Regions from separate parts of the Vibrio sp. 2134-1 genome, predicted to be linked through region 2. Evidence: predicted binding sites of a transcription regulator. Region 2 holds the regulator's gene; each other region holds the start of a gene.
What was found. Region 2 encodes CRP, which controls carbon source genes, mostly activating them, when cyclic AMP is high. Its sites were predicted from a motif close to TGTGANNNNNNTCACA; they were not measured.
Positions count from the first base shown of each region.

Region 1: the regulator CRP is predicted to act here: its motif matches at 1,822-1,837, upstream of cdd (cytidine deaminase).
Region 3: the regulator CRP is predicted to act here: its motif matches at 1,213-1,228, upstream of R7R78_RS19480 (NupC/NupG family nucleoside CNT transporter).

Region 1 covers NZ_JAWOUS010000001.1:147,375-150,638, reverse strand. The annotation lists gene sbcB (exodeoxyribonuclease I) at 1-403, shown strand, start outside; gene R7R78_RS00630 (CidA/LrgA family protein) at 459-833, shown strand; gene R7R78_RS00625 (LrgB family protein) at 835-1,512, shown strand; gene cdd (cytidine deaminase) at 1,942-2,829, shown strand; gene purT (formate-dependent phosphoribosylglycinamide formyltransferase) at 2,973-3,264, shown strand, end outside.
Region 2 covers NZ_JAWOUS010000025.1:29,917-33,180, forward strand. The annotation lists gene astD (succinylglutamate-semialdehyde dehydrogenase) at 1-29, shown strand, start outside; gene R7R78_RS20835 (DUF1338 domain-containing protein) at 278-1,069, shown strand; gene crp (cAMP-activated global transcriptional regulator CRP) at 1,206-1,838, opposite strand; gene R7R78_RS20845 (phosphoribulokinase) at 2,079-2,948, opposite strand; gene R7R78_RS20850 (YheU family protein) at 3,074-3,264, opposite strand, start outside.
Region 3 covers NZ_JAWOUS010000020.1:59,580-62,843, reverse strand. The annotation lists gene R7R78_RS19480 (NupC/NupG family nucleoside CNT transporter) at 1-1,141, opposite strand, end outside; gene R7R78_RS19475 (hypothetical protein) at 1,554-1,736, shown strand; tRNA gene R7R78_RS19470 (tRNA-Leu) at 1,701-1,784, shown strand; gene R7R78_RS19465 (DUF2913 family protein) at 1,817-2,428, shown strand; gene R7R78_RS19460 (tryptophanase) at 2,507-3,264, opposite strand, start outside.

The sequences.
Region 1 (3,264 bases), on a different contig from region 2:
AATTAGAGAAAAGCTGATTAGCCTCTTTTCAGTCGAGCGTAAATTCGATAAAAGTGATGACGTCGATACACAGCTTTACGACGGGTTCTTTTCTCCGGCTGATCGCGCAGCTATGGATATCATTCGAGAAACCGACCCGAATAATCTTGCTGCATTAGACATTGAATTTGATGACAAGCGTATTAAACCTCTATTGTTCCGCTATCGTGCGCGTAACTTCCCAGGCACATTAGACGAGCAAGAACAAAGACGCTGGGCACTACACTGTCGAGAAGTGTTTGAAAGCCAAATTGAAGAGTACATGCTGAATTTAGAAAACTTAGTTCACGAACATGAAAGTGACGAAAAGAAGATTGCGATATTAAAATCCGTGTACTGTTATGTAGAGAGCTTAGCTTCCTAACTCCTCCTAATACAAGCGCACCTTATGGTGTGCTTGTTGTTTATATACTGTCAAAATGATTAAAGAACGATTCTTACAACTGATCCAACTGCTCATTTCAATCTTCCTCATCATGGGAGCACTTGGCATCGGAATTACCATTCAAAAGTTCACTGGCGTTTCCGTTCCAGGAAGTGTCATCGGTATGCTCGTACTGTTTTTCTCCATGACTCTTGGGCTTGTAAAAGTCGACTGGGTCAAACCGGGCGCCACGCTATTTATACGCTATATGATCTTATTGTTCGTTCCTATCAGCGTCGGATTAATGCAGCATTTCGATTTACTACTCGCCAATGCGCTCCCTATCATCGCTAGCGCGGTTGGCGGTTCACTCATTGTATTGGTCAGCCTCGCTTGGCTGCTGGATTACTTGCTACAGGAGAAACACTGATATGTGGTTAGTTGTTACCATTGCGGTTTTTCTTATCGCTCGCCAAATCGCAATCAAAGTGAACAATCCTCTAGCAAACCCTTTGCTGATCAGTATCGCAGTGCTCATTCCTTTGCTTACTTACTTAAATGTGCCATTTGAAACGTATTATGCGGATAACGAAGGAATTAGCTTTTTGCTTCAACCTGCTGTAGTTGCTCTGGCTTATCCACTATATGAACAACTACCACAAATTAAAGCAAACTGGCGAATCATCACTTTTGCTTGCACAGTAGGCAGTGTGATGTCGATGATGACAACCACCTTGATCGCAGTCGCTTTCAAAGCGGATATCAGTTTAATCGCGAGTCTAGTGGGTAAGTCCGTCACTACACCAATAGCGATGGAAATATCGAGTCACCTCGGTGGTGAAGCCGCCGTTGCAGCGATCTTGGTTCTGATTGTCGGTTTATTGGGCGCAATTTTGGCATACCCAATTTACAATTTGATTGGAATTAAACACCCGATTGCACGTGGTCTGACAATGGGTACAGTCTCTCATGCCTTAGGCACCGCTACTTGTGCAGAGAAACAGCCCATAGATGCCGCGTTCTCATCACTCGCATTGGTTTTATGTGGGATCATAACTTCTATTTTGGCTCCAAGCTTTTTTGCTTTGGCTGTCTGGCTATATCAATAGTTAAGCGCTCTCGGTCTGCCCTCCTTCCGGCAGGCCGTAGCCTTTCCGCTTCTTCCTTACCCTTTTCAAAACCCTATCTTATCTATCAACCTCACCCAGTAATACCGTGAAGGGACTTGATCGAGATATACATTCATAGCGTTAGCATTCTAGGTTCTACCACTCGCTCTAGATTACGTGGGTATAAAGTAGCATAGCGGTAAAGTCGCGTGGGTAACATACTCCTGCTCCTTGGTCATATGAACATATACTGATATGGTTAATTGTGAGACGGAGATAACGCTTCACACCTGTGCAATCGAATACATGTGTGAGCTCACTCTAATTATGTAACAGAATTATCAATTGCATTATTTATCGTGATCTAACGCACGGAACATTTCTATCTTTCACATAGAATAACTGTCCATGCAATAACAAGGATTCAACATGAAAAGTCGCATTGAACAGGCGCTAGCAGGCGCTCCAGAAGCACTTTCCAAACAACTTGCTCCTATCATCCAAGCTGATGATTTTGATGCTACGCTTTCAGTTCAACAATTTGAGCAGTTGCTTTCAGCTACCGGTCTATCAGACAAAGAGCTTCGTGTTGCGCTACTTCCTTTTGCCGCAGCGTACTCCTATGCTCCCCTTTCTGACTTTTATGTCGGCGCTATCGTTCGTGGTCTTTCAGGTCGCCTTTACTTCGGTGCCAACATGGAATTCTTTGGTGTACAGTTGGGTCAAACGGTTCACGCAGAGCAGTCTGCGATTAGCCATGCTTGGATGAAAGGCGAACGTGGTGTTAAGGATATCACTATCAACTTCAGCCCATGTGGTCACTGCCGCCAGTTCATGAATGAGTTATCTACCGCAAACGAGCTTAAAATCCAGCTCCCAGAACGTGAAGAAAAGTCACTTCATGAATACCTGCCTGAAGCCTTTGGACCAAACGATCTCGGTATCGAGTCCGGCTTAATGGCAGAAGTTAAACACCAATTCTCATGTGATGATGAAGACGCACTCATCCAAAGTGCAGTTGAAGCGATGAACATGAGCCACTCTCCATACACCAACAACTTGAGTGGTTTAGCATTAGAGATGACTAGCGGCCGTGTATTCCAAGGCGCTTATGCAGAAAATGCAGCGTTTAATCCTAGCTTGCCACCGCTACAAGTTGCGCTAATCCAAGTTTTACTTGCGGGTGAAACCTTTGACAGCATCAAAGCCGCTGCATTGGTAGAAAACTCTGAAGGTAAGATCAGTCACTTAGCCGATACGCAATCAACGTTGGAAGCGTTGAATCCAGATATTCCGCTTAGTTTTGTCAACGTATAAACGACAAATTCAACAAAAAGCTCTACAACATGTAGAGCTTTTTTATTACCTAAAAACCAAAAGCAAACGTTTGCTTTGTCATAAAACTTCAGTATGATCTCCTGCAATTTATGTCTCATCACTCTATTTTGTAAGGGAACACTATGTTTGGCACTGCAACTAGCGCAAATGCTACCCGTGTATTACTTTTAGGCTCTGGCGAACTCGGTAAAGAAGTCGCCATTGAATGCCAGAGACTTGGTTTAGAAGTGATTGCTTGTGATCGCTATGCCAATGCTCCAGCGATGCAAGTCGCTCACCGTAGTTATGTTATCGACATGTTAGATGGGAACGCCTTAGAAGAAGTTATTACGAAGGAACAACCTACTTACGTCGTACCAGAAATTGAAGCCATCGCAACCGGCAAACTGGTAGAGCTTGAAGAAAAAGGACTGA
Region 2 (3,264 bases):
CAACATTGAGTCCAGGTGTAGCGCTATAAGTTTTAATAATAGAGTCGCAACTATGCATTGCGGCTCACCTTGCCGGCGCATCATTTAGGTATGGGTTGTAGTGATCGTTGGCAGAACACGAAAAGTGAGCAAAGACTCGGAAAAGCGTGTTGACTGACTGGCATTTACCGTCACAGGTTGATGGTTGCTCGTTCATTATTCTGGACAACTTTTGTTGTGAACGAGCAGCCAACTTCCGCTTACCTTTAAACTCTACATCTCGTAACAAGGAGTCGTTATGACGCCCGATGTGTTATTTGAATCGCTATGGCAAGATTACATTCAACGTCTTTGCCCTTCGGCTGCTAAAGTGCATCAGCTGCTTCAAGAAGATGAGCCTCTGATTAATGATCATATAGCTTTACGTACCTTCAATATCGCGCCTCTTGGTATTGAAACTCTAGCTAAGCCATTTGTAGCTATTGGTTACAAGGCGTGTGGTGATTACATTTTCGAAAGCAAAAAGCTGGTTGCTAAGCACTATGAGCACCCAGATCCGAAGCAACCTAAAGTATTTATTAGTGAGCTAAAAGTTGAAGAGTGCTCGCCTGAGCTACAAGAGATTGTGAAAAATTTGGTGGCACAAATCGATGCTGACAAGCTGAAAGATAGCGCATTCTTACATGGTGGACGCTTGTGGGATTTAAGCTTTGCTGATTACCAAACGTTGGCTAAAGAAAGTGAGTACGCATCTTGGCTTGCGGCGCATGGTTACGGAGCAAACCACTTCACGGTGAGCGTTAACCAGCTCAATGAATATGAAGAAGTGAAGCAGGTAAACGATCATCTGCGTACCGCTGGGTTTACCATTAATGAAAATGGTGGTGAAGTGAAGGGCACTCCTGAGGTGTTGCTAGAGCAGTCATCGACCATGGCAGATAAAGTAGCGGTTCGTTTTAGCGAAGGCACTGAAATTATCCCTGGCGGGTTTTATGAATTTGCTAAGCGCTATCCGATGGAAAATGGTGATTTGTACCCAGGTTTCGTGGCCGCTTCAGCTGACAAAATCTTTGAAAGTACGAATGGCTAAGTTTTAGGGTTAACCTGTTAAGCTTACTCATTAGTGTTCGCTGCACCCTATCTCATTTGGTCATGAGTAAATAAAAAGCCACCAATGTTGCCATTGGTGGCTTTTATAATTTTGTTCGTGTCACTCTAGTTCGAGATTAACGAGTACCGTAAACCACGATGGTTTTACCGTGAGCAGAGATTAGGTTCTGCTCTTCTAGCATCTTCAAGATACGACCTACTGTCTCACGAGAACAGCCAACAATTTGACCGATTTCTTGACGAGTGATCTTGATTTGCATGCCGTCTGGGTGAGTCATTGCGTCTGGTTGTTTTGCAAGGTTCAGAAGCGTCTGAGCGATACGACCAGTTACGTCTAGGAACGCCAGGTCACCCACTTTTTGGCTAGTTACTTGAAGACGACGAGCCATCTGCGCAGAAAGACGCATTAGGATGTCTGGGTTTACTTGGATAAGCTGACGGAACTTCTTGAAAGAAATTTCAGCAACTTCACAAGGAGATTTAGCACGAACCCAAGCTGTGCGCTCTTGGTCTTCCTCGAATAGACCAAGTTCACCAATAAAGTCTCCTTGGTTTAGGTAAGAAAGGATCATCTCCTTACCTTCTTCGTCTTTGATAAGAACCGCAACAGAACCTTTAACGATGTAGTACAAAGTTTCTGCCTTTTCGCCCGCGTGAATTAGCGTGCTCTTTGAAGGGTACTTATGAATATGACAGTGTGAAAGAAACCACTCTAATGTTGGGTCGGTTTGAGGTTTACCTAGAACCATAATATCTCACTTCCTCTGCAGGGTACGCTTGCGCTATCCATATTTTAGCTAAGCCTGAATTAGGCCTACTAGAATAAGAGCACTTTTTATATGCTGCAAGCTCTCTTGTGTTTCGGTAAGAAATAGTATCCTTTTTCGAAAACGATTTCTTGATTTTAATCGTGCCATGATTGAGATTTTGTAAGCAAAACTGTGCACATGATCACGGTATGAAAAGTAAACATCTTCGCAGGCAGGTTTTTAGCCAATTTTCCCTGTTTCGATGAGCTGTTGTAGGATAGGCCGAACTATGAGCTCCATTGCAAAGCTCATCTTACCGCCGGGTACGACAATCGTGTTGTGGCGTGACATGAATGAGCCATCAATCATGGCCAGCAGATATGGGAAGTCGACATTCTTGATACCGCGTAGGCGAATCACCACAAAACTCTCATCCAAACTAGGGATGCCTTTTGCATTAAGTGGGTTGGAAGTATCAACGGTCGGTACGCGCTGGAAGTTGATGTGAGTACGAGAAAACTGCGGAGTGATATAGTTGAGGTAATCGTCCATGGATCGCACGATTGAGTCCATTACCGCTTCACGCGAATGGCCGCGATCGCGAGTGTCACGTACGAATTTTTGGATCCACTCTAAGTTCACAATCGGCACCATACCAATTAAGAAATCCACATGTTGAGCAACATTAACATCGCCATCGACCACGCCACCATGTAACCCTTCATAAAACAGCACGTCGCTGTTTTCGGGTAAGTCTTGCCACGGTGTAAACGTGCCTGGCATTTGATTGTAGGGAACCGCTTCGTCAAACGTGTGCAGATAACGGCGCACGCTGCCAGTACCATCATGCCCGAACTTACGGAAAAACTCTTCTAATCCCGGGAAGTCATTAGCTTGTGGGCCAAAGTAGCTAATGTGTCGACCTTGCTCGCGGGCTTTGCGAATTTCGATGTCCATTTCTGGGCGAGTAAAGCGATGGAAGCTATCGCCTTCAACCCATGCGGGTTTAACGTTCATCATATTGAACATTTTACGGAAGGCTTCAGATGTAGTGGTCGTGCCGGCACCGGACGAACCAGTAACCGCAATAATTGGGTGTTTAGCTGACATGACAAACCTTGTCGAAAATTACTTACCTGTAATGTGCAGTAGAGTTACTACTGCACGGTCGATATCCCACTATAGCACGTAACAATACCTTGTCATCGAGTGGGATACGGTAAAATGTGAAGGGTCTAAAATTTTGTTTTATGTTGAATATCGACGGTTTCGTGTAGCTCAGAGAACACGATAACCGCTTCACCTTTTTCCAATTGAGCTTTAACTTGATCAATTTTGTCTTGCAAAGAAACCTCGACGGTTCCGTAATCCGTTCCTTCGCGTAAGACGAATTCACGAATTAAGTTTTCCAATGTTTCCGGCGCAA
Region 3 (3,264 bases), on a different contig from region 2:
CTTTTAGGCCTAGACTTGCAACATCTTTGCGGCGCTCAGGTGCCATCACGCCGATAGAGCCCAACTGAATCGCAATTGAGCCAATGTTCGCAAAACCACACAACGCAAAAGTGATAATAATTTGAGTATGCTCAGACAGTGTCGCTTTGTGCTGCACAAAATCGATAAACGCAACAAACTCATTCATCACCACTTTCTGACCAATGTATGAACCCGCAGCTAGAATTTCGTGGCTTGGCACACCAATCAACCACGCTAGAGGTGCAAACAAATAACCAAAAATCGCTTGTAGCGTTACGCCAGAGAAACCAAGTATCTCACCCAAGTTTTCTAGCCCCGTGTTCACCATCGCGATAACACTCACGAAAGCGATAAGCATGGTACCAACAGCAACGGCAACTTTCATACCGCCCATGGCACCGCTTGCTAGCGCATCAATTACGTTGCTTTCTTCTGATTTATCTAGCTCAATATTGTTGTAATCGCTTGGCGTTTGACGCTCAGGAACGATGATTTTTGCCATCATCAAACTACCTGGTGCTGCCATAAAGCTTGCCGCGATCAAGTATTTGAGGTCGACCCCTAAACCAGCATAACCACCAAGCACACTGCCCGCCACTGAAGCCATACCACCAGCCATCACAGCAAACAGTTCAGAGCGAGTCATGTTAGAAAGAAATGGACGAATAAGAAGTGGTGACTCGCCTTGAGATAAGAAGATGTTCCCTGTTGCAACCAAAGACTCTGCTTTACTCGTACCCAAGAACTTCTGGATAGCGCCGCCAATAAATTGAATCACTTTTTGCATAATGCCCAAATAGTAAAGGGCGGAGATAAGAGCACTGAAGAAGATGATGATAGGAAGGACACGGATAGCGAAGATAAAGCCAGAAGAAGCGAGGTCACCAAAGAGGAATTTAATCCCCTCATCAGCAAAGCTGAGTAGCCCCGCGACACCATTACTTAAACTCGCCAGCGCCGCTTGACCCAACGGGAAATAGAGCACCAAAGCAGCAAACCCCATTTGTAGCATCAAGGCGCGAGATACAGTTTTCCAATTGATGGAAGAACGACCCTCAGAAAGTAGGAAAGCACAACCTAGCAGTGCAACAATACCAAATAGACTAAATAGAACACTCATGAGCTGGACCTACTAAACGTTGAAAAAGAAAAAAGAGCCAAAGGAATTGGCAGAAGAAAGGGACAACGCAGTGAGTGATAACTCACTTTTAGATCCAGAATGTAGACAGAACGAATAGTTCGACATCTTATTTTTACCTTATACAAGCAATTGAACGTAGCTGGTCCGGTCCGTGGGGTCATTCACTGCTGGCGAGCATGTTGCTTGGCCTGCTCCATGTGACGGCTTGTATGGGTAAGGGTCCTGAACAACTAAACCCTAATTCCCGCTTAAACGGGACGCAAGTATAGCCAACAAAAAGAGATATTCATCACATTTATTTACGCAAACGTTCAAGCGTTCAAAATTTAGGCAAAAGCACTCTTTTATCGTCATACCATTAATAAAAGTAAGGAAATAAGGATAGGCGTTGATGGTAAAAAACATAAAAGTGACCAATAAATATGCAATCAAACTCGAAAGAGCCAAAATTCGTCATTTTGCTCTCGCCAACAGGTGGATTTTGGTTATAATTCGCGTTGCTTCTTTCGAGGCCTCTGAGTATTCAGAGCATCATGATGCCGAGATGGTGAAATTGGTAGACACGCTAGCATGAGGTGCTAGTGCCTTTGGTGTGAGGGTTCGAGTCCCTCTCTCGGCACCATTATCCTTCTTCCCTAATTTTGTTCGAGTGTAATGCAAAGTTCTAAGCAGGCAAGACAGTCTACAGATGCTAATCAACTTCTGAGTGAGCTTGCGGTTCACGCTTTATTACACCTGCACTTTAAAATTCACGCATCCTCGCATGGCCTCTCCCTTAAAGAACGTAATGACTTACTTCAGAAATGGCTGAAACCAAAACTGAAGAGTAATCGCTATAAGCTGATTAAAAAGCCGTTAAAATCTTTGACTCAGCAGGCAAAAGGTGAGAACGGAAATCTGGAAGCATTACTCGAGCGCTGCGTCGGTGCAGACAAATCCAGCAACCCTCAACCCGATCTAGATAGCTACTTGCTGCTGATCAACGAGATTGAGAAGAAACTGGGGACTACCGTGTTATTATCTCGACCGGAAGACGTCGACTTATCTCACGACCAACACGGCTGTTTGCTGTGTGTGCTTTCTGAGAACTTAAATCAGCACTTCGATGATAATAACGCCCTAATCGCTCCTATTTCGATGCTGTTCCGCGGACCAATGAGTCAACGTTCACTTTTCCTTGGCAGCATTTACGCCAGTGGTACCTTCAATTATGAAGTGCAGTATCAAGACGACCAGTTCGTTCGCATCACATTAGAGTTAGCGTAACTGTAACGCTAAGAAATAAACGAATCGAAAAAGGCTGCGAAACTCGCGGCCTTTTGCTTATCTAGATTTAAACTTGAGTTAATCGATCTCTTTAAATCGAGCAGTAAAGTGGCGCAGCACTGGTGGCTCGTACACGAAAGTGAGCCCTTTTAACTCATATGCACGATTTTTCAGTTCGATAATCGCATCCGCAATGTAATCCATATGATCGTTTGTGTAGACACGACGTGGAATGGTCAAACGCATCAACTCAAGCTCTGACGCTTTTTGTTTACCCGTTTCCGGATCTCGACCAAGCAGCAACGATCCTATCTCTACTGCTCGAATACCCGCTTCCAAGTACAAAGCATTACACAATACCTGCGCAGGAAACTGATCCGCTGGAATATGTGGCAAAATCTTAGCGGCATCCACAAACACCGCATGACCACCCGTTGGGTATTGAATCGGAATACCGCCTTCACGTAAGCGCTCACCTAAGTATTGAACTTGGCTAATTCTATAGTGAAGAAAATCCTCATCCGCGGCTTCATACAAACCGCGAGCGAGCGCTTCCATATCACGCCCAGCCATGCCGCCGTATGTCACAAATCCTTCCATGGGTACGCAGCGCGTCTGCACCGCCTGGAACAACTCCTTATGATCACGAATACAACACATGCCACCAATGTTTACCATCGGGTCTTTCTTAGCTGACATGGTGAGCATATCACCGTACTGGTACATCTCACGGATGATTTCCAGAATCGATTTATTCTCGTAACCCGCTTCACGCTGCTTGATAAAGTAAGCGTTCTCACAGTAACGAGCCGAGTCAATCACCACTGGAATATCGT